3 regions of the Streptomyces sp. ME19-01-6 genome follow, and region 3 is predicted to be linked to each of the others. Evidence: riboswitches for the same ligand, from Rfam matches in the RefSeq annotation. Region 3 holds a riboswitch; each other region holds the start of a gene.
What was found. A riboswitch is a leader RNA that binds a small molecule or an ion and turns the genes downstream of it on or off. The one in region 3 is predicted to bind cyclic di-AMP.

Region 1 (5,746 bases), on a different contig from region 3:
GCCCTGATCCCTTGCCGTTCCGGGATATCGGCTCGGCCCCCGGCGGGAGTTGCCGCCGGGGGCCGATGCGAAGCGATCAGAAAGTCAACGACTGGAGCTGCTCCTGCCGTTGCCGTTGCTGTCGCCATCGCCGGCTCCGGACAGGTTGGCGCAGTTGGTTTCTTGGGTGACCTTGGGGCCAGGGGCCAGCGGCGAGATCGTGATGTCTCCGATGGTGGATCTGGTCTCGCACTTGTTGCTCTGCCGCAGCGCACCGCCGGTCTTGCTGTAGTTGATGCAGTTGGTCCGGCTGGTGATATCGCCTGCCGGGGCGAGGCCCGGGTTGATGGTGATGGACCCGATGGTGGAGGTGTGCCGGCAGCGGTTGCTCTGCTCCAGGACCCCCGATTCGCTGTAGTTCACACAGTTGGTCTCGGTTGTGACGTCGCCGGCGGGAGCCAGGCCAACGATCCTGATGGGGCCGATGGTGGAGGTGGTGTCGCAGCGGTTTTTCTGACTGCCTTGACCTCCCGGCGCTGACGTGGTGCCCGAGTCGTTGTCGGTGGCGCCGGCGCTGCCCGCGCCGCCGATGGTCAGCGCACCCACGGCTGCCAGAAGCAACGCCGTCCTCTTGCGCCTGTGCATAAAGCCTCCAAGTGAGTTCTCGACGGTTATCCGCGAACATCTGACTAACGAGGGCAGGCGGCGATGGACCCTCGACTCGACGCACCTCTACCCGTCCGGCGCATTAGGGACATCGTCGGCCCGCGCCGACCGTTCGATTTCCCCGCGCAACGCCAAGGCGGCCCCGGACGAGGTGGTGTCCGGGGCCGCGATGGAAGCCACAGAGGCGTTCACCCTGCTTTCCTCAATCCGGGGTGCGGAGTGAGGTCGGCTTGGGGTCAGCCGCCGTAGCCGCCACGGTGGCCGCTGCTGTAGCTGCCGTAGCCGCTGTGGCTGTCGCTGCGGCCTTCGTCGCTGCGGGGTTCGCTGTAGTTGCTGTTGTAGCCGCTGCTGGCGGAGCGGACGCTGGTGGTCGCCTTGGGGTAGGAGATGTTGGAGCAGGCGCTGCCGACGGAGATGTCTCCTGTGGAGCCGAGTCCGGAGACGGGGACGATCTGCCCAACAGAGGTGTCACAGTCGTTGCTCTGGTAGGCGGCGCCGCCGTAGTCAACGTTGGTGCAGGGGGCGCCGATGACGATGTCGCCCGCCGGGGCCGCGACGGCGGGGGCGGCGATGGCGCCGACGCTCACGTCACAGCTGTTGCTCTGGTAGCCGCCGCCGCCACCGCTGTAGGCGGACGCGCCGCCGGCACCGACGAGCACCATCGTGCCGGTGGCCGCGGCCATGAGGGCTGCCTTCGTTACGATGTTCACTTAATTCCTCCCGGGTGTCTGCCGCGGAATCGCGGATATCCACGTCAACGAAGAAAATCTGTAAAAGCTTCGGGTTGGCTTTCACCTTCACTCGTCCGGCATAATTGGTCGCCCTTTTGCCTCGCTCGCCTTGCGGCTTCCCGCAAGGAATCCGGCCGGTTGGGCTCCAGGTGACGGGCGAGCGGGAAGGCTCTTAAGCGAAATGCGAAAGGGGCCCGTCAACCCCACGCGGGACCGGAATCCCCCCGTCCGGGTTGTTCGACGGGCCGAACGAGTGATATATCCGGGCGTCCCGGCGCAGGAGTGAGTAAGGCTCGGCCCACAGACGGCTTCGCCCGAACCGCACGCGCGGCCTGTGTTCGCGCCGCTACGGTAAGTGCGCGAGAAGAGTCGCCGGGGGGACGGCGAGCGGACGGCCGGGAGGCGGGAGGAGACAGGCATGGGGCATTCACGAGCGGGCGCGGGTGGCGGCGGCACGCCGGCCGAACACCTGGAAGGGCTTCTCGCCCGCGCGCAGAACGGTTTCGAGATCGACGAGGCGGTGCTGGGCCGGGCCGGCGACGCCTTGATGCACCAGTCCGAGCTGCGCTCCTGCCGGCAGTGCAACGAGCCCTTGGGCCCGCTCGGCTACAGCACCTACCGCCACATCTTCCTGCTCCCCGACGGCAGCAGCCTGCTGCTGTGGGAGCTGGAGCACAACACCGGCCAGGACCGCCGTCCGCTCTTCGAGCTCTACGCCGACGAGGACGCCCTGGCCCTGGCGGAGCGCCGGGTGCACGAGCGGATCGGCGGCGCCCGCTGGGACGAGCTGGAGGGGTTACCGCTCTGGCTGCCGGAGCAACTGCTGCACGCCGTCGCGCCGGTGGAGACCCCGCGCGCGTACGTGTCCGACAACTCGGCCGACCACGCCCGCCGCGTCCTGCGCCGCGCGGAGAACCCCGACCGGCCTGGGCCGGACACCGAGCAGCTGCTCGCCACGGCGTTCGCCCATGACATCGCGCTGGCTCCGAAGCCGCGCCGCCGCCCCGGCGGCCCCGACGCCACCTGGTGCCGCTTCTATGAGCACGCGTTCCTCCTGGCCGGCGGGGACGAGATCGTCCTGTGGGAGCTGGAGCACAACCTGACCGCCGACGGGCGGCTGGTGTGCGAGGTGTATCTCGACGAGGTCTCCGCCGAGCTGGCGGCGGACCGCCACGCCCGCGCGCTCGGCGTCGACCTCTGACGCACCCACCTGGCCCACACCGACTCGCCCGACGCCCCGTCACCCGGGAGCCTGGTGAGGGCGGCGAGAGCGGACCAGGGGAAAGCGAGAGCGACCGGTGCGGGTGCGAGGGAGCAGGGCTCGTTCGGGCGCCCGTACGAGTGCCCGGGTGAGTGTCCGTACGAGTGCCTGTACGCGGGCCCGTACGAGCCCGCGCATGAGACGGCGTCCAAGGCCATGAGGCGGCGTACGAGACCGCGTGCGCCCCGGCACGGGCAACCGCGCGCGGACTCGCGCCGCGCGGGCGAGGAGATGCCCAGAAGCATCGCCGGCCGCCGCCTCGCGCCCTGGCTCCCCGGCGTGGTGATCGTGGGCGGGGTCGTCTTCGACACCACCACCCCGGCCGCCTACACCGCCGCCCCCTTCCTCGCCGCCGCCCCGCTGGTCGCCGCCTCGTTCCACCCGCTGCGGCTGACCGCCCTCACCGCGGCCGTTGCCGTCGCCGCCGCCTGTCTGCTGGCCGAGTTCCACGGCGTCAGGGACTGGGTCCAGTCGGCCGCCGAGATCGCCACCGTCGTGACGGTCGCCCTGCTGGCCCTCCTCATCAACCGTGTCGTCCGCCGCGGCGACCGAAGGCTGGCCTCGGCGCGCGGCATCGCGGAGGCGGCCCAGCGCGCCGTACTGCCCGTGCCGCCGGCCCGCCTGGCCGGCCTGGACGTCGCGGCCCGCTATGTGGCGGCCGAGCAGGACGCCGCGATCGGCGGCGACCTGTACGCCGTGCAGGACACCCCGCACGGCGTACGGATGGTCATCGGCGACGTACGGGGCAAGGGGCTGGGGTCGGTCGAGTTGGTCGCCATCATCATCGGCGCCTTCCGGGAGGCCGCCGAGCAGGAGGCCACGCTGGAGGGGCTCGCGCTGCGGCTGGAGCGGGCGCTGCAGCGCGAGCGGGCCCGGCGGGCCGACATCGAGCAGGCCGAGGGGTTCATCACGGCGGTGCTGGCCGAGATCCCCCGCGGCGACTCCCTGCTCCGCATGATCAACCGCGGCCACCCGTCGCCGCTGCTGCTGGACGGGGAGGGCTCGGTGCGCCCCGCCGACCCCGAGATGCCGGCGCTGCCGCTGGGGATGGGCGACCTGGGGGCGTGGCCGGACCGGGTGGAGGAGCTGCCGTTCGCGGAGGGGGTGACCCTGCTGCTGTTCACCGACGGGGTGAGCGAGGCGCGCGACGCGCACGGCACGTTCTACGACCCGGCGGTCCGGCTGCGCGGCCGCCGCTTCGCCGGACCAGTGGAACTGCTCGACGCGTTGGTGGGGGATGTGGAGCGGCATACGGGCGGCGGGACCGCGGACGACATGGCGCTGCTGGCGCTGTGCCGGACCTCGGTGACGACGGGCGCGGACCATGAACAGGCCACCACGCTGACACGCTCCGTAGTGGAACATGATCCCTCCGGATAACAATTGACGCACGATCGGTTCGAGGGTGTTTCCGAGTGTGCTCAGGGTGCTGTCGACTTGCCCCCTTGCGTCCCGTGTTGGGCGTTAAGTTCACCTCAAAGGTTCCTCTGATTCCCGGGAACTGCTTGGAATCAGGTCACGCTCTCTATTAACGTTCGATAACGCAGCGCGGTCGTTACAGCCGTCGCAAGAGGCGGCACCGTGCGCCGTCGCCGAATCCCGTACGCACAGCAACACCAAGGGAACCGGGGAACCACCAACCTTGGGGTGAATCGGGTCGAACCTGACCCGTAGGAGACCTTCCTGCTCCGAACCCGTCAGCTAACCCGGTAGGCGAGAGGGAAGGAAAGGAGTGCGCCCGCGTGGCGTCCAACAGGTCTGCCCTTGAAGAAGCTCCGTCCCGCACATCCGGCGCCGGAGCGGGGACAGCCACCCGCTACGGCTCCTGGTTCGAACCGGCCGCCGAGGCGAGGGCCGACCAGGACACCGAGACGTGGGACGAGTGGAATCCCACTGAGGAATCCATAGCCCCGGTGCGCGGTCGGCACCGCGTCGCCAAGCAGCGCGGCGGCACGATGGCGCGCAGCGGCGCCGTCCTCGGCGTCGGCGTGATCGCGGCGGTCGGCGCGGGCGGGATGGCGAGCGCCAAGGACCGCCCCAAGGCCCCCATATCCATGCCGGACCTCGCCCACGTCGCCGACAAGGTGCGGGACGTCCTCCCCGACGCGGAGGACCTGCCCGGCATCGGCTCGCTGCTGTCGGACTCAGGCTCCGGCGACTCCTCGACCTCCGCGGCCGCCCCCCTCTCCCAGGCGGGCCTGACCTCCGAGGACGAGGCGAACGGCGCCACCGACGCGGGCGAGGCGCTGCGCGCCCGCATCCTGCAGCAGGCCGAGAACCAGCAGAACGCCGCCGACGAGTCGCAGCGCGTGGCCGCGGCCGACGCGGCCGCCACGAAGGCCGCCGCCGCTGCCAAGAAGGCCGCCGACGCGGAGGACAAGCGGCAGGCCGAGGCCGAGGCCGAGAAGAAGGCCGCCGCGGCCGAGGCCAAGCGGAAGGCGGAGGAGGCGGCCCGGAAGAAGGCCGAGGCCGAGCGCCTGGCCAAGCTCGCCGCCCAGTACACCCTCCCCGTCGTCTCGTACACCCTGACCGCGTCCTTCGGCCAGGCCGGTGACATGTGGTCGGCCGACCACACCGGCCAGGACTTCGCCGCCCCGACCGGCACCCCGGTCAAGGCGGTGCACGGCGGTACGATCACCTCGGCCGGGTGGGCCGGTTCGTACGGCTACCGCATCGTGCTCAAGCTGAATGACGGCACCGAGCTCTGGTTCTGCCACCTGTCGTCGATGGTCCGTACGTCGGGCTCGGTGACGACGGGCGAGGTCATCGGCCGTGTCGGCGCCACCGGCAATGTGACCGGCCCGCACCTCCACTTGGAGGTCCGGCCGGGCGGTGGCAGCCCGATCGACCCGATGCCCTGGCTCCGCGACCACGGCCTGAACCCGTGACCGCCGCGACCCCCGTCCCCGTCCCCGTCCCCATCCCCGGCGACGTCGGACCGATGACCTGCTGACCGGGTCCCCATACCCCGGCGGCCTTGGCGCTCTCTCCCCCCTTGACGCCAGGGCCGCCGGTCTTTTTGCCGATCATTGCCCCGGACGCCGGAATACCCTGCTCCGCCACCGCGCTGAAACAACGCATGGCTGACACCAAGGACACCAAGGGCACC
Region 2 (5,746 bases), on a different contig from region 3:
CTCGAGGACGCCGACGACTTCCGGGACCGCGCCAGCCGCACCCAGGAGCGGATCGACCTCCGGGCGCGCCAGGCCGCCGAGCGCAAGCGCAAGATTCAGGAGGCCGCGCGCAAGGAGGCGCTGCGGCCGAAGTTCGCGCTGCCCGTCGCGCAGCACGGGCTGAGCGCCACGTTCGGCCAGGCGGGCATCAACTGGATGTCCCTGCACACCGGCATCGACTTCCCGGTCAGCTACGGCACGCCGGTCATGGCCGCGACCGACGGCACCGTGCGCACCCAGTGGAACGACGCCTACGGCAACATGGTCATATTGACCAGCCCGGACGGCACCGAGACCTGGTACTGCCACCTGAGCAGCGCCAAGATCCGGGCCGGCTCGGTCAAGGCCGGGGACGTCATCGCGTACTCCGGGAACTCCGGCAACTCCACCGGGCCGCATCTGCACTTCGAGGTGCACCCCGGCGGCGGCTCGGCCATCGACCCGCTGCCGTGGCTGCGCACCCACGGACTCGACCCGACCTGAGCGACCCAGGCGACCCACCGCGCCGCCGGTCGGCGGCGCGGTGCGCCCCCCTACAGCTTCTCCACCGGCGCGTACCGCAGCAGCAGCCGCTTCGGCTTCTCGTCGCCGAAGTCGATCGTCGCCTCCGCGTTGTCCCCGCTTCCCTTCACCGCGACGACGGTGCCGAGGCCGAACGAGTCATGGGTGACCCGGTCGCCGATGGCCAGCGCGACCACCGGCCGCTCCTTGGCCCGGCGCGTGGCGAAGCCACCGGCTCCGGCCCCCGCCCTCGAACGCGACGAGGACAGCGAGGACGCGACCCCGGCGGCGGCCCCGACCGCCCCCATCGACGCCGACGGGGTGGCGGGCCCGGTCCGCCGCCAGCGCACATACTGGTCCGGGATCTCCTCCAGGAACCGGGACGGCGGGTTGTACGCGGGCTGGCCCCAGGCGCTGCGCATCGTCGACCGGGTCAGATACAGCCGCTCGCGCGCCCGCGTGATGCCGACGTACGCCAGCCGCCGCTCCTCCTCCAGCTCCTTGGTCTGGCCGAGCGCGCGCATATGCGGGAAGACCCCGTCCTCCATGCCGCTGAGGAAGACCACCGGGAACTCGAGGCCCTTGGCGGTGTGCAGCGTCATCAGCGTGATGACCCCGGAGCCATCAGTGTCGTCGTCCGGAATCTGATCGGAGTCGGCGACGAGCGCGACCTGCTCCAGGAACTCCGCGAGCGTGCCCGGGTTCTCCTCGCCACGCTCCTGCTCGTACTCCAGGGCGACGGCCGCCAGCTCCTGGAGGTTCTCGATGCGGGTCTCGTCCTGGGGGTCCGTGGACGCCTGCAGCTCCGCCAGATAGCCCGTGCGCTCCAGCACCGCCTCCAGTACGGTGGCCGGCCCCGCCCCCGACTCGGCGATCGTGCGCAACTCCTCCATCAGCACGTTGAACCGCTTCACCGCGTTGGCCGAGCGGGCCGCCATGCCGTACGCCTCGTCGACCCGGCGCAGCGCCTGCGGGAAGGTGGTCTTCTCGCGCAGCGCCAGCGCGTCGATCATCGCCTCGGCGCGCTCGCCGATGCCGCGCTTGGGCACATTCAGAATCCGGCGCAGCGGGACGGAGTCCTCCGGGTTGGCCAGCACCCGCAGATACGCGAGGACGTCGCGGACCTCCTTGCGCTCGTAGAAGCGCACGCCGCCGACGACCTTGTACGGCAGCCCGACCCGGATGAAGATCTCTTCGAAGACACGGGACTGGGCGTTGGTCCGGTAGAAGACGGCGACGTCCCCGGCTCTGGCCTCGCCCGCGTCCGTCAGCCGGTCGATCTCGTCGGCGACGAACTGCGCCTCGTCGTGCTCGGTGTCGGCCACATAGCCGGTGATGGTCGCCCCGGCGCCGGCGTCGGTCCAGAGGTTCTTCGGGCGCCGGTTCTCATTGCGCTCGATGACGGCGTTGGCCGCGCTGAGGATCGTCTGTGTGGAGCGGTAGTTCTGCTCCAGGAGGATGGTCGTGGCGTCCGGGTAGTCCTCCTCGAACTGGAGGATGTTACGGATGGTGGCGCCCCGGAAGGCGTAGATCGACTGGTCGGCATCGCCCACCACGCACAGCTCGGCGGCCCCGAGCGCCTCGCCGTCGCCGCCCTCGCCCTGCCCGCCGTCGGCGGCGGCCACCGGGCCCGTCCCCACCAGCTCGCGCACCAGCGTGTACTGCGCGTGGTTGGTGTCCTGGTACTCGTCGACCAGGACGTGCCGGAAGCGGCGGCGGTAGTGCTCGGCGACGTCCGGGAACGCCTGGAGCAGATTGACCGTCGTCATGATGATGTCGTCGAAGTCGAGCGCGTTGGCCTCACGCAGCCGCGACTGGTACATCGCATACGCCTCGGCGAGCGTCTTCTCGAAGCCGTCCGAGGCCTGTCCGGCGAAGGTCTCCTCGTCGATGAGCTCGTTCTTCAGGTTGGAGACCTTGGCGCTGAAGGACTTGGGCGGATACCGCTTCGGGTCGAGGTCGAGGTCCCGGCACACCAGCGCCATCAGCCGCTTGGAGTCGGCCGCGTCGTAGATCGAGAAGGAGGACGTGAAGCCGAGCTTCTTGGACTCCCGGCGCAGGATGCGCACACAGGCGCTGTGGAAGGTCGACACCCACATGACCTTCGCGCGCGGCCCGACCAGCTCCTCGACCCGCTCCTTCATCTCACCCGCGGCCTTGTTGGTGAAGGTGATGGCGAGGATCTGGCCGGGGTGCACCTGGCGCGCGCCGAGCAGATACGCGATGCGGTGGGTGAGCACCCGGGTCTTGCCGGACCCGGCGCCCGCGACGATCAGCAGCGGCGAGCCGGTGTGCACCACGGCGGCCCGCTGCTGCTCGTTCATCCCCTCCAGCAGCGCGGCCGGGTCCACCGCGGGCCGCGCCGCGCCGTCGCGGTAGTACGCGTCCTTGGGGGCGGGCGCGTCGAACGCCCCGCCGAAGAGGTCGTGCGGGACGTCCTCGGCGGTGGGCCGGCCGTCGTCCTCGGGCGGCGGAGGCTCCTCGTCCGAGGGCCCGAGGTCCGCCAGGAAGCTGTCGTCAAAGAGGCTGCTCATCGCTCACCGAGTCTAGGCCGCCGCACTGACAGCGTACGTGCGGATATCACGAAACGGTTTCGGGGCAATTCGAACACAGACTTCACACAAGCCCCACGAGCCCGCTACCGTCCTGCGTCAGACGGTCCGGAACCCGTCGGCGACCGCGTCGACACGGGCTGTCTCCGCCGAGTCCGGCCCCGCCGCGAGGCAGCCGGAGCCGGGGACCCAGACGTACCACTGGGGTGAATCGGGCCACGCGGCGACGCCAACCGTCCGCCGCACGGCCCGTAGGGCAGCCTTCCGACGCCCGAACCCGACAGCTAACCCGGTAGGCGGTCCACGGAAGGAGTCGCCTCCTTTGGCGTCGCACCGCAAGCCGCGGACCCGAATACTGGACTCGGCCACCGGCCGCCGCACGGCCGTCGGGGTCACCACGGCCGCCCTGGCCTCCGTCACCCTCCTCTCCCAGACGGCGAGCGCCGAGCCCGGCAAGCCCAAGCCGACGGTCGAAGAGGTCAAGAAAAAGGTCGACACGCTCTACCACCAGGCCGAATCCGCGACCCAGAGCTACAACGCCGCCAAGGAGCGCACCGGCGAGCAGCGCGCCAAGGTCGACCGGCTGCTGGACAGCGTCGCCAAGCGCACCGAGAAGCTGAACGAGGCACGGCGCAAGCTGGGCAGCTACGCGGCGGCGCAGTACCGCGACGGCGGCATGGCCTCCAGCACCGCGACCCTGCTGTTCGCCTCCGACCCGCAGGACTTCTTCGACCAGTCCCATCTGATGGACCGGCTGACCGGCGAGCAGAAGCAGGCCGTCGACGACTTCCTGTCGCAGCAGGCCAAGGCCGCCAAGGAGCGTATGAAGGCCGGCGAGAGCCTGGCCTCGCTGACCCGGTCGCAGCAGCAGCTGAAGACCAGGAAGAAGACCGTCCAGGACAAGCTCACCCAGGCCCGTCAGCTGCTGTCGAAGCTGACCGCCGAGGAGAAGGCGCGGCTGGCGGCGATCGAGAAGAAGAAGGAAGAGGAGGCTCGGCGCAAGGCGGCGGAGCTGGCGCAGAAGCAGCGGGAGGCGGCGGCCAAGCGGCAACAGGAGCAGCAGCAGAACCAGGGCAGCGGCTCGGGGTCCTCGGGATCCACCGGCTCCTCGGGGTCTTCGGGCTCCTCCGGCTCGTACGCCACCAAGGCCGACAAGGCCATCGCCTTCGCGCGGTCGCAGCTCGGCAAGCCGTACGTCTGGGGCGCGACCGGCCCCAACTCCTACGACTGCTCGGGGCTCACCCAGGCCGCCTGGAAGGCCGCCGGGGTCTCACTGCCGCGCACCACCTGGGACCAGGTGAAGGTCGGCACCCGCGTGTCGACCTCCGACCTCGAGCCGGGCGATCTCGTCTTCTTCTATGACGACATCAGCCATGTCGGCCTCTACATAGGCGACGGGATGATGATCCACGCCCCGAAGCCGGGCGATGTGGTCAAGATCGCGCCGATCACCGAGATGCCGATCTACGGGAGCGTCCGCCCCGCGTAGCGGCTGCCCGGGTCCCGGAGGGCTCTCCGGGACCCGGACGGCGGCGGCTCAGGTGCCGGGCTTGCGGCCGTAGACGTACACGTCGTCGCCGTTGCGCAGCAGGCTCCAGTACTTCTTGGCGTCGCTCTTGCGCATGTTGACGCAGCCGTGGGAGCCGGGCGGCGACCACACGCTCCCCGCGATGGAGTGGAAGGCCTGGCCGCCATCGAAGAACTGGCTGTACGGCATCGGGACGTCGTAGATCGTCGACCAGTGGTCGATGTTCCGCCAGTAGATCTTCTTCAGCCCGCCCCGGGTCTCATACCGGTCGCGGCCGGTGCGCACCGGCACCGGGCCGTACACCAGCCGCGAGCCGTCCTGGATCCAGCTCAGCTGGCGGGTGAGGTCCACGCAGGCGATGCGGCCCTTGTTGGTGGGGCACTTTTTCGCCTTGTTCGGGTTGTGCCCGGCCGCCTTCTGCGAGTTGATCAGCTTCATCACGCCCCAGGTGACCGGCCCGGCGTAGCCGATGGTCGGGCTGATGCCGTGGTTGACCTGGAACTTCTGAATCGCCAGACAGTCCGTCCGCGACTGCCGCCCGTCCACCGGGCGGCCCAGGAACTTCTCCACCTGTTTCTGGTACGGCCCGATGCTCGTCGTGCACGACGAGGCGGCCTGCGCCGGAGTGCCGAGCGCGACCGCCAGCGGCACCACCATCCCCGCTACCCCCAAGGCCACGCCCGTACGGCGGCCCCATCCCGCAAGTACCCCCACTGCCCGCTCCCTTCGCCTGCCTTACCTGGTGAGACAGACAGTGGGGCCAACAGGTTGTGCGGAACCTGACAGTCACTCGCGGGCTCGTACGCGGGTGCGGCGTGCGCGTATCAGGTCCACAGGACGGCGATGAAGATGTTGGCCGTGGTCAGCAGCCCCACCGCGCCGAGGGCCGCCGACTCGACCTTCTCCTCGTCGCGCTTCACATAGACCAGCCCCAGGATCACGATCAGCAGCGCCAGCTTCACACCGATCTTGATGTTGTTGACGCTGTTGTCGTCGGCCTGGTTGAGCCCCACCAGCGCGGCACCGGTCACCAGCATGGTCAGCGCGCCGTGCAGCATCCCCGGGGTCATCCGCCCCTCGCCCGCGCGCATCGGCTTCAGCTGCGCCAGGAAGCCGCCGAGCAGCG
Region 3 (5,746 bases):
CGCTCCGGGTCAGGGCTGGGAACCCGGCTCGAGGGCGGTGACTTCGAATACGCCCCCGCAGACCTGGAGGGAGCGCGCCGACGTCTTCATGGAACGGTAGGAGTCCGGCGGGTAGGCGCGAATTCGGGACGCGGTCCGCCAACAGGGCTTGTCAGAGAGGCCTTTGTTGAGGGTGTGCAGACTCGCGTAGGCGCTGTCGCCGGGTTTCAGGACGATCGTGGGCCGCGCCGGTCCTCGGCGGGTGGCGGGATCGCCGATAGCCGCGCCGGGGGCGTCGAGCAGGGAAACGCCGGGAAAGCCCGTCAGCGTGCAACTGGTCTCGCCGGTATTGGTGAAGGCCAGCGGAACATAGACATTGCCCGCGCCGATATCCGCCCGGCCGGTGGAGAGTTTCAACTGATCCTGGGAGCAGACGCGGCGCGCGGCGGGCGGGGCGGCGGAGGCTCCCTCGGTGGCGACGGACGGCTTGGCCGCGGTCGGCGTCTTCGCGGGGGTCGAGGCCGGGGCGGCGTCGTCCCCGGTCTCGCTCGGCTCGGCTGTGCCGGGCCGGGCGGCGCTCGTGGCCGAGTGGGGCGCGTCGGCGGAGCCGGGCGGCGCGGGCGCCCCCGAGTCCTGATCGGTGCCGCAGGCCGTGACCGCGGCCAGCGCGCCGATGAGCAGTGCGGATACGGATAAGACCGGCGGCCGACGCCTCGCGGGCGTCCCGCCGTACCGCTGAGCCATGGGCAACCTCCTGTGGGTCGGACATCCAGCGGCTCGTCAGCCACCGCGCCGGGTGCCCCGACATTCCCCGTCCATTCCCCTTCGACTCCTCTTCCCCCGATCGACGCCCTTATGTCTCCATGGCATTAATCGCATAACAGGGGCAATTCGGCATTACGGATTCCACGCCACAATCACCCCACCCGGAAAGCCGTGACGCGGATCACAGTTCATCATGGACGTGATCGATTTCCGGACACAGGTCCGTCGAGACCTTGTCGTGACCAAAACGATGTGTTTACTGTGCGGCACCCGTCGCATTCCATGCACGGGTCTCTCCTCCGCCGGAGCGCCGAGTCCTGCCGTGGCGGAGGAGTGACACGACGACCTGTCACGGCAGGAGCGGGGGAACCAGGTAGGCGCCGTGCCGCGCGATATCGGGCGGGACGGCTAGGGGTGAAGTCGCGCCACGGTGCCGGGGGCACCGAGAAGGGCGCGGCCGGGCAGCTCCCGCCCGAACCCGACAGCTCACCTCGCAGGCGTCAGGAGAGGATGAGCTCAATGGCTGCACGCGGACGTCACCGCCGGCCCCGGCCCCGCCGCGTCTCCCGCGCCTCGCTCGCGTTCACCGCGGGCGGCGCCGGCGTCGCGCTGCCCCTCATAGGCGTCGGCCAGGCGAACGCCGCCTCCGTCGACACCTGGGACAAGGTGGCGGAGTGTGAGTCCACCGACAACTGGAGCATCAACACCGGGAACGGCTACTACGGCGGCCTGCAGTTCTCCCAGTCCACCTGGGAGGCGTTCGGGGGGACGTCCTTCGCGCCCCGGGCCGACCTGGCCTCCAAGGACCAGCAGATAGCCATCGCCGAGAAGGTGCTCGACGCCCAGGGCCCCGGCGCCTGGCCGGTCTGCTCGGTCAAGGCGGGCCTGACCCGCGGCGGCCAACCCGCGGACGTCTCCCCCGGCAGCTCGCAGGCCACTCCCAAGGCGGCCCCGAAGGCCGCCCCCAAAGCCGCTCCGAAGGCCACCACCAAGGCCGTCGATCAGAGCGCCGCCGCCGGGCGCTCCGGCTCCTCGTACACCGTGGTCAGCGGCGACACCCTGTCCCGGATAGCCGACGCGCAGGACATGGACGGCGTCGGCGGCTGGCAGCAGCTCTACGAGACCAACCGCCGGGTCATCGGCGGCGACCCGGACCTGATCTACCCCGGCCAGAAGCTCACCCTCGACGGAAGCCGGTCCCCGGCCGGGCAGGAGCGCGAGAGCCGACCGGCCGAGCAGACGGACCGGGCCAAGCAGACGGACCAGTCCAAGCAGCGCGCGGAACAGGCGGCCAAGCAGCGCGCCGAGCAGGCGGCCAAGCAGCGGGTCGAGCAGGCGCAGAAGGCACGGCAGAAAGCCAAGCAGTCCGGCTCGGCGGCGCACCCGTCCTCCTCATCGTCATCCTTCACCACGCCGGTCGCCGGCCACGGCATCGGCACCGCCTACGGCGTCTCCGGCAGCAACTGGTCCAGCGGCCATCACACCGGGGTCGACTTCCCCGTCGCCACCGGAACGCAGGTGCGGGCGGTGGGCTCGGCCGAGGTGGTCGCCGCGGGCTGGGGCGGCGCGTACGGCTACCAGGTCGTGCTGCGCCACTCCGACGGCATGTACAGCCAGTACGCGCACATGTCCGCGCTGTCCGTCCACGTCGGCCAGACGGTCTCCGGCGGCCAGCAGATCGGCCGGTCCGGGGCGACCGGCAACGTGACCGGACCGCATGTGCACTTCGAGGTGCGCACCGGGCCCGACTACGGCTCGGACGTCAACCCGCTCGCCTATCTCCGGTCCAAGGGCGTCCAGATCTGAGACGGGTGTCATGAAGGGTGCTCTGCCGCGGCCCGAGGCCGCGGCAGACCCGCCCTACATCACCAGATGTGCCTTCGCGTGCGTGACCTCCTCGATGTCACCGCCCGCCTTCGAGATCAGCCGGTGAGCGAGGTTGTTCAGCGCACGTGCCGCCGCGATCTCCTCGCCGACCCGCGGCTGAGCCGGGTCGTCGGGGTTCCGGTTCGCCCGGCCCTGAGCCAGCATCTCGGTACCGTCGTGCATCCTCAGCCGGACGACCGCCTCGGTCAGGGGTCCGAGCTCACGGAACTCCATTTCGATGTCGCATCCCACGATCGTCTCCATCGCGGTCATCACCTCCTGCTTCATCTACCAGGATGCGCCTCACCCGGCATCCCGGTCGACCGGGAGAGCAACTCGACGACCTCGGCGTCGCCGGTCTGGGAGAAGTCCTCGTACCACTCGCCGACCGCCGAGAACTCCGCGGGCGTGGACAGGCACACCACGTCGTCCGCGTCCTGCCGCAGCGCCTCGGCCGCGTCCGGCGGCGCGACCGGGACCGCCAGCACCACCCGGGCCGCGCCTTGGGCGCGGGCGACCCGGCAGGCGGCCCGGGCCGTGGCGCCGGTGGCGATCCCGTCATCCACGACGATCACCGTCCGGCCGCTGACCGCGACCCGCGCCCGGCCGCGCCGGAACCGCCGCGCCTGCCGTGCCAGCTCCTCCTCCTCGGTCCGCTCCACCTCCTCGAGCTCCTCCTTGCCCGCCCGGCTCATCCGCACGATCGCGTCGTGCACCACGCGTACCCCGCCCTCGCCGATGGCACCGAAGCCCAGCTCGCGGTGGCAGGGGACACCGAGCTTGCGGACGATGATGACGTCCAGGGGTGCCTTCAGCTCCCGCGCCACCTCGAAGGCCACCGGCACCCCGCCCCGCGGCAGCCCGAGCACCACGGGGTCCTCGCTGCTCAGCGGGCGCAGCCGGGCGGCCAGACGCCGCCCGGCGTCCGCGCGGTCGACGAAGATCATGACGCACCCCCTAGCACGAAGATCATGACTCAGCCCCTGGCGCGGGGAGACCCGAGCCGACCCGGAGCCGGGAGACCCGGCCCACCCTTACGACTCCATCCGAAGATTCCCCTGTCCGCAAACCGACGGGGACCCGGTCGGCCCGCGTCGACGCGCGGAAGCGGGCCGGATCGGCCCACCCTGGAAGCATGGAGAACGCCACGGATCCGAGCGAGTCCGGCCATCTCGTCTTCGTGGACGCGTACGACGCGGACACCAGGTACCGGCGGGTGTGGCTGCGGGGCCTGGGCTGGGAGCCGCTGGAGCGGGAGGAGTTCGAGCCGCGCGTACGACGGCTGTTCCCGGGCATCGACCTGGACGACCCCGAGCAGGTCCACTGGGTCGACCGGCCGGGCCAGTGGCCGCCCTGGCATCCGGGCGAAGCATGACCGTCCTCGTCGGCACCTCGGGGTGGCAGTACAAGGACTGGCGCGACGTCCTGTATCCGTCCGGCTGCCCCCAGCGGCTGTGGCTGGAGGAGTACGCCCGGGGCTTCGCCACCGTCGAGTCCAACAACGCCTTCTACCGGCTGCCCACCCGCGAGCAGTTCGCCACCTGGCGGGAGCGCACCCCCGACGGGTTTGTGATGGCCCTCAAGGCCAGCCGCTACCTCACCCACATCAAGCGGCTCCGCGACCCCGAGGAGCCGGTCGCGCGGCTGATGGCGCACGCCGAGGGCCTCGGGGACCGGCTGGGGCCCGTGCTGCTGCAGCTGCCGCCCACCCTGCGCGTCGACAGCGGGCTGCTGGACACCGCGCTCGGCTGCTTCCCCTCCCGGACACGGGTGGCCGTCGAGCCACGCCACGACTCGTGGTGGACCGCCGAGGTCCGCCAGGTGCTGGAGCGCCGTGGCGCGGCGCTGTGCTGGGCGGACGCCGGCTCCCGGCCGGTGACCCCGCTGTGGCGCACGGCCGGGTGGGGCTATCTGCGCTTCCACCACGGGCTGGCCCGGCCGGCGCCGCGCTACGGCCGCCAGGCGCTCGCCTCCTGGGCGCGCCGGGTGGCCGACGCCTGGCCCGAGCGCGCCGACGTCTACGCGTACTTCAACAACGATCCGGGCGGGGCGGCCGTCCACGACGCCGTGGTCTTCGCCCGGGCCGTGGACCGGCTCGGGCGCGAGGTGAGCCGCACCCCCTCCCTGTGACGCCTCGCCGCGACGCGCCCCGCTACTCCTTGACCGCGCCGCCGAGCATGCCCTCGATGAACCGGCGCTGCAGGGCCACGTACACGACGACCACCGGCAGCGCGATGAGCACCGAGGCCGCCGCGAGCAGCGCCGCGTCGGAGCTGTGCTGCCCCTGGAAGAAGGCCAGGCCCAGCGGGACCGTGCGGTGGGCCTCGTCGCTGACCATGACCAGCGCCATCAGGAATTCGTTCCAGGTCCACATGAAGGTGATGACCACCATGGTGGAGATGGCCGGGCGGCCCATGGGGACCAGGACCCGCCACAGCGTGGTCCAGGTGTTCGCGCCGTCGATCCGGGCCGCCTCGATCACCTCCCGCGCGCTGCCCCGGAAGTACGTCCGCATCCAGAAGACGCCGAAGGCGAGGGACTGCGCGGTCTGCGGCAGGATCAGCGCCCAGTAGGTGTCGGTGAGCTCGGCGTACCGCAGATCGAAGTAGAGCGGCACGACCAGCGCCTCCTGGGGCAGCGTCAGGCCGATCACGAAGAGGTAGAACAGCACCGTGGAGCCGGGGAAGCGCATCACCCCGAAGGCGTACGCGGCCAGCACGGCCAGCACGGTGGTGGCCGCCACCACGACCACCGTCACCAGGACCGAGTTGCCGAGGTAGGTGCCGAAGTGGCCGCGGTTCCAGGCGTCGGCGAAGTTGCTCCAGTGCAGTCCGCCCTCGGGCAGCGAGAAGCCGGTGTCCAGGGAGTCCTGTGAGCCGAAGGCGGTGGAGAGGATGCCGATGACCGGGGTGAGCGCGATGACGGAGAAGAGGCCGAGGATGCCGTAGGTGACACTGCGTTCGAGGCGCGTGGTCATGACCGCCGCCCTTCCACGAGCCGGGAGACCGTGACGGTCAGGACGAAGATCAGGACCGTGAGGGCCACCCCCACGGCGGCCGCCGAGCCGACCTGATTGGTCTCGAACGCCCGGTGGTAGACCTCGTAGGCGGGTACGGAGGTGGAGTTGCCGGGGCCA

Region 1: linked by a shared signal. The riboswitch ahead of PV419_RS37395 (M23 family metallopeptidase) and the one ahead of PV419_RS25585 (transglycosylase family protein) in region 3 are both predicted to bind cyclic di-AMP.
Region 2: linked by a shared signal. The riboswitch ahead of PV419_RS17485 (NlpC/P60 family protein) and the one ahead of PV419_RS25585 (transglycosylase family protein) in region 3 are both predicted to bind cyclic di-AMP.

Annotation. Positions count from the first base shown of each region.
Region 1 is NZ_JARAXF010000024.1:29,947-35,692, reverse strand. It holds gene PV419_RS37415 (hypothetical protein) at 85-624, opposite strand; gene PV419_RS37410 (hypothetical protein) at 882-1,355, opposite strand; gene PV419_RS37405 (DUF6227 family protein) at 1,795-2,577, shown strand; gene PV419_RS37400 (PP2C family protein-serine/threonine phosphatase) at 2,869-4,017, shown strand; cyclic di-AMP (ydaO/yuaA leader) riboswitch at 4,218-4,368, shown strand; gene PV419_RS37395 (M23 family metallopeptidase) at 4,380-5,525, shown strand; gene PV419_RS37390 (aldo/keto reductase) at 5,717-5,746, shown strand, end outside.
Region 2 is NZ_JARAXF010000006.1:349,359-355,104, reverse strand. It holds gene PV419_RS17495 (M23 family metallopeptidase) at 1-522, shown strand, start outside; gene pcrA (DNA helicase PcrA) at 573-3,074, opposite strand; cyclic di-AMP (ydaO/yuaA leader) riboswitch at 3,230-3,407, shown strand; gene PV419_RS17485 (NlpC/P60 family protein) at 3,415-4,581, shown strand; gene PV419_RS17480 (L,D-transpeptidase) at 4,630-5,277, opposite strand; gene PV419_RS17475 (hypothetical protein) at 5,445-5,746, opposite strand, start outside.
Region 3 is NZ_JARAXF010000012.1:14,145-19,890, forward strand. It holds gene PV419_RS25580 (DUF4232 domain-containing protein) at 10-723, opposite strand; cyclic di-AMP (ydaO/yuaA leader) riboswitch at 1,077-1,258, shown strand; gene PV419_RS25585 (transglycosylase family protein) at 1,264-2,550, shown strand; gene PV419_RS25590 (dsRBD fold-containing protein) at 2,605-2,898, opposite strand; partial or broken gene PV419_RS25595 (phosphoribosyltransferase) at 2,916-3,557, opposite strand; gene PV419_RS25600 (hypothetical protein) at 3,746-3,985, shown strand; gene PV419_RS25605 (DUF72 domain-containing protein) at 3,982-4,740, shown strand; gene PV419_RS25610 (carbohydrate ABC transporter permease) at 4,763-5,587, opposite strand; gene PV419_RS25615 (sugar ABC transporter permease) at 5,584-5,746, opposite strand, start outside.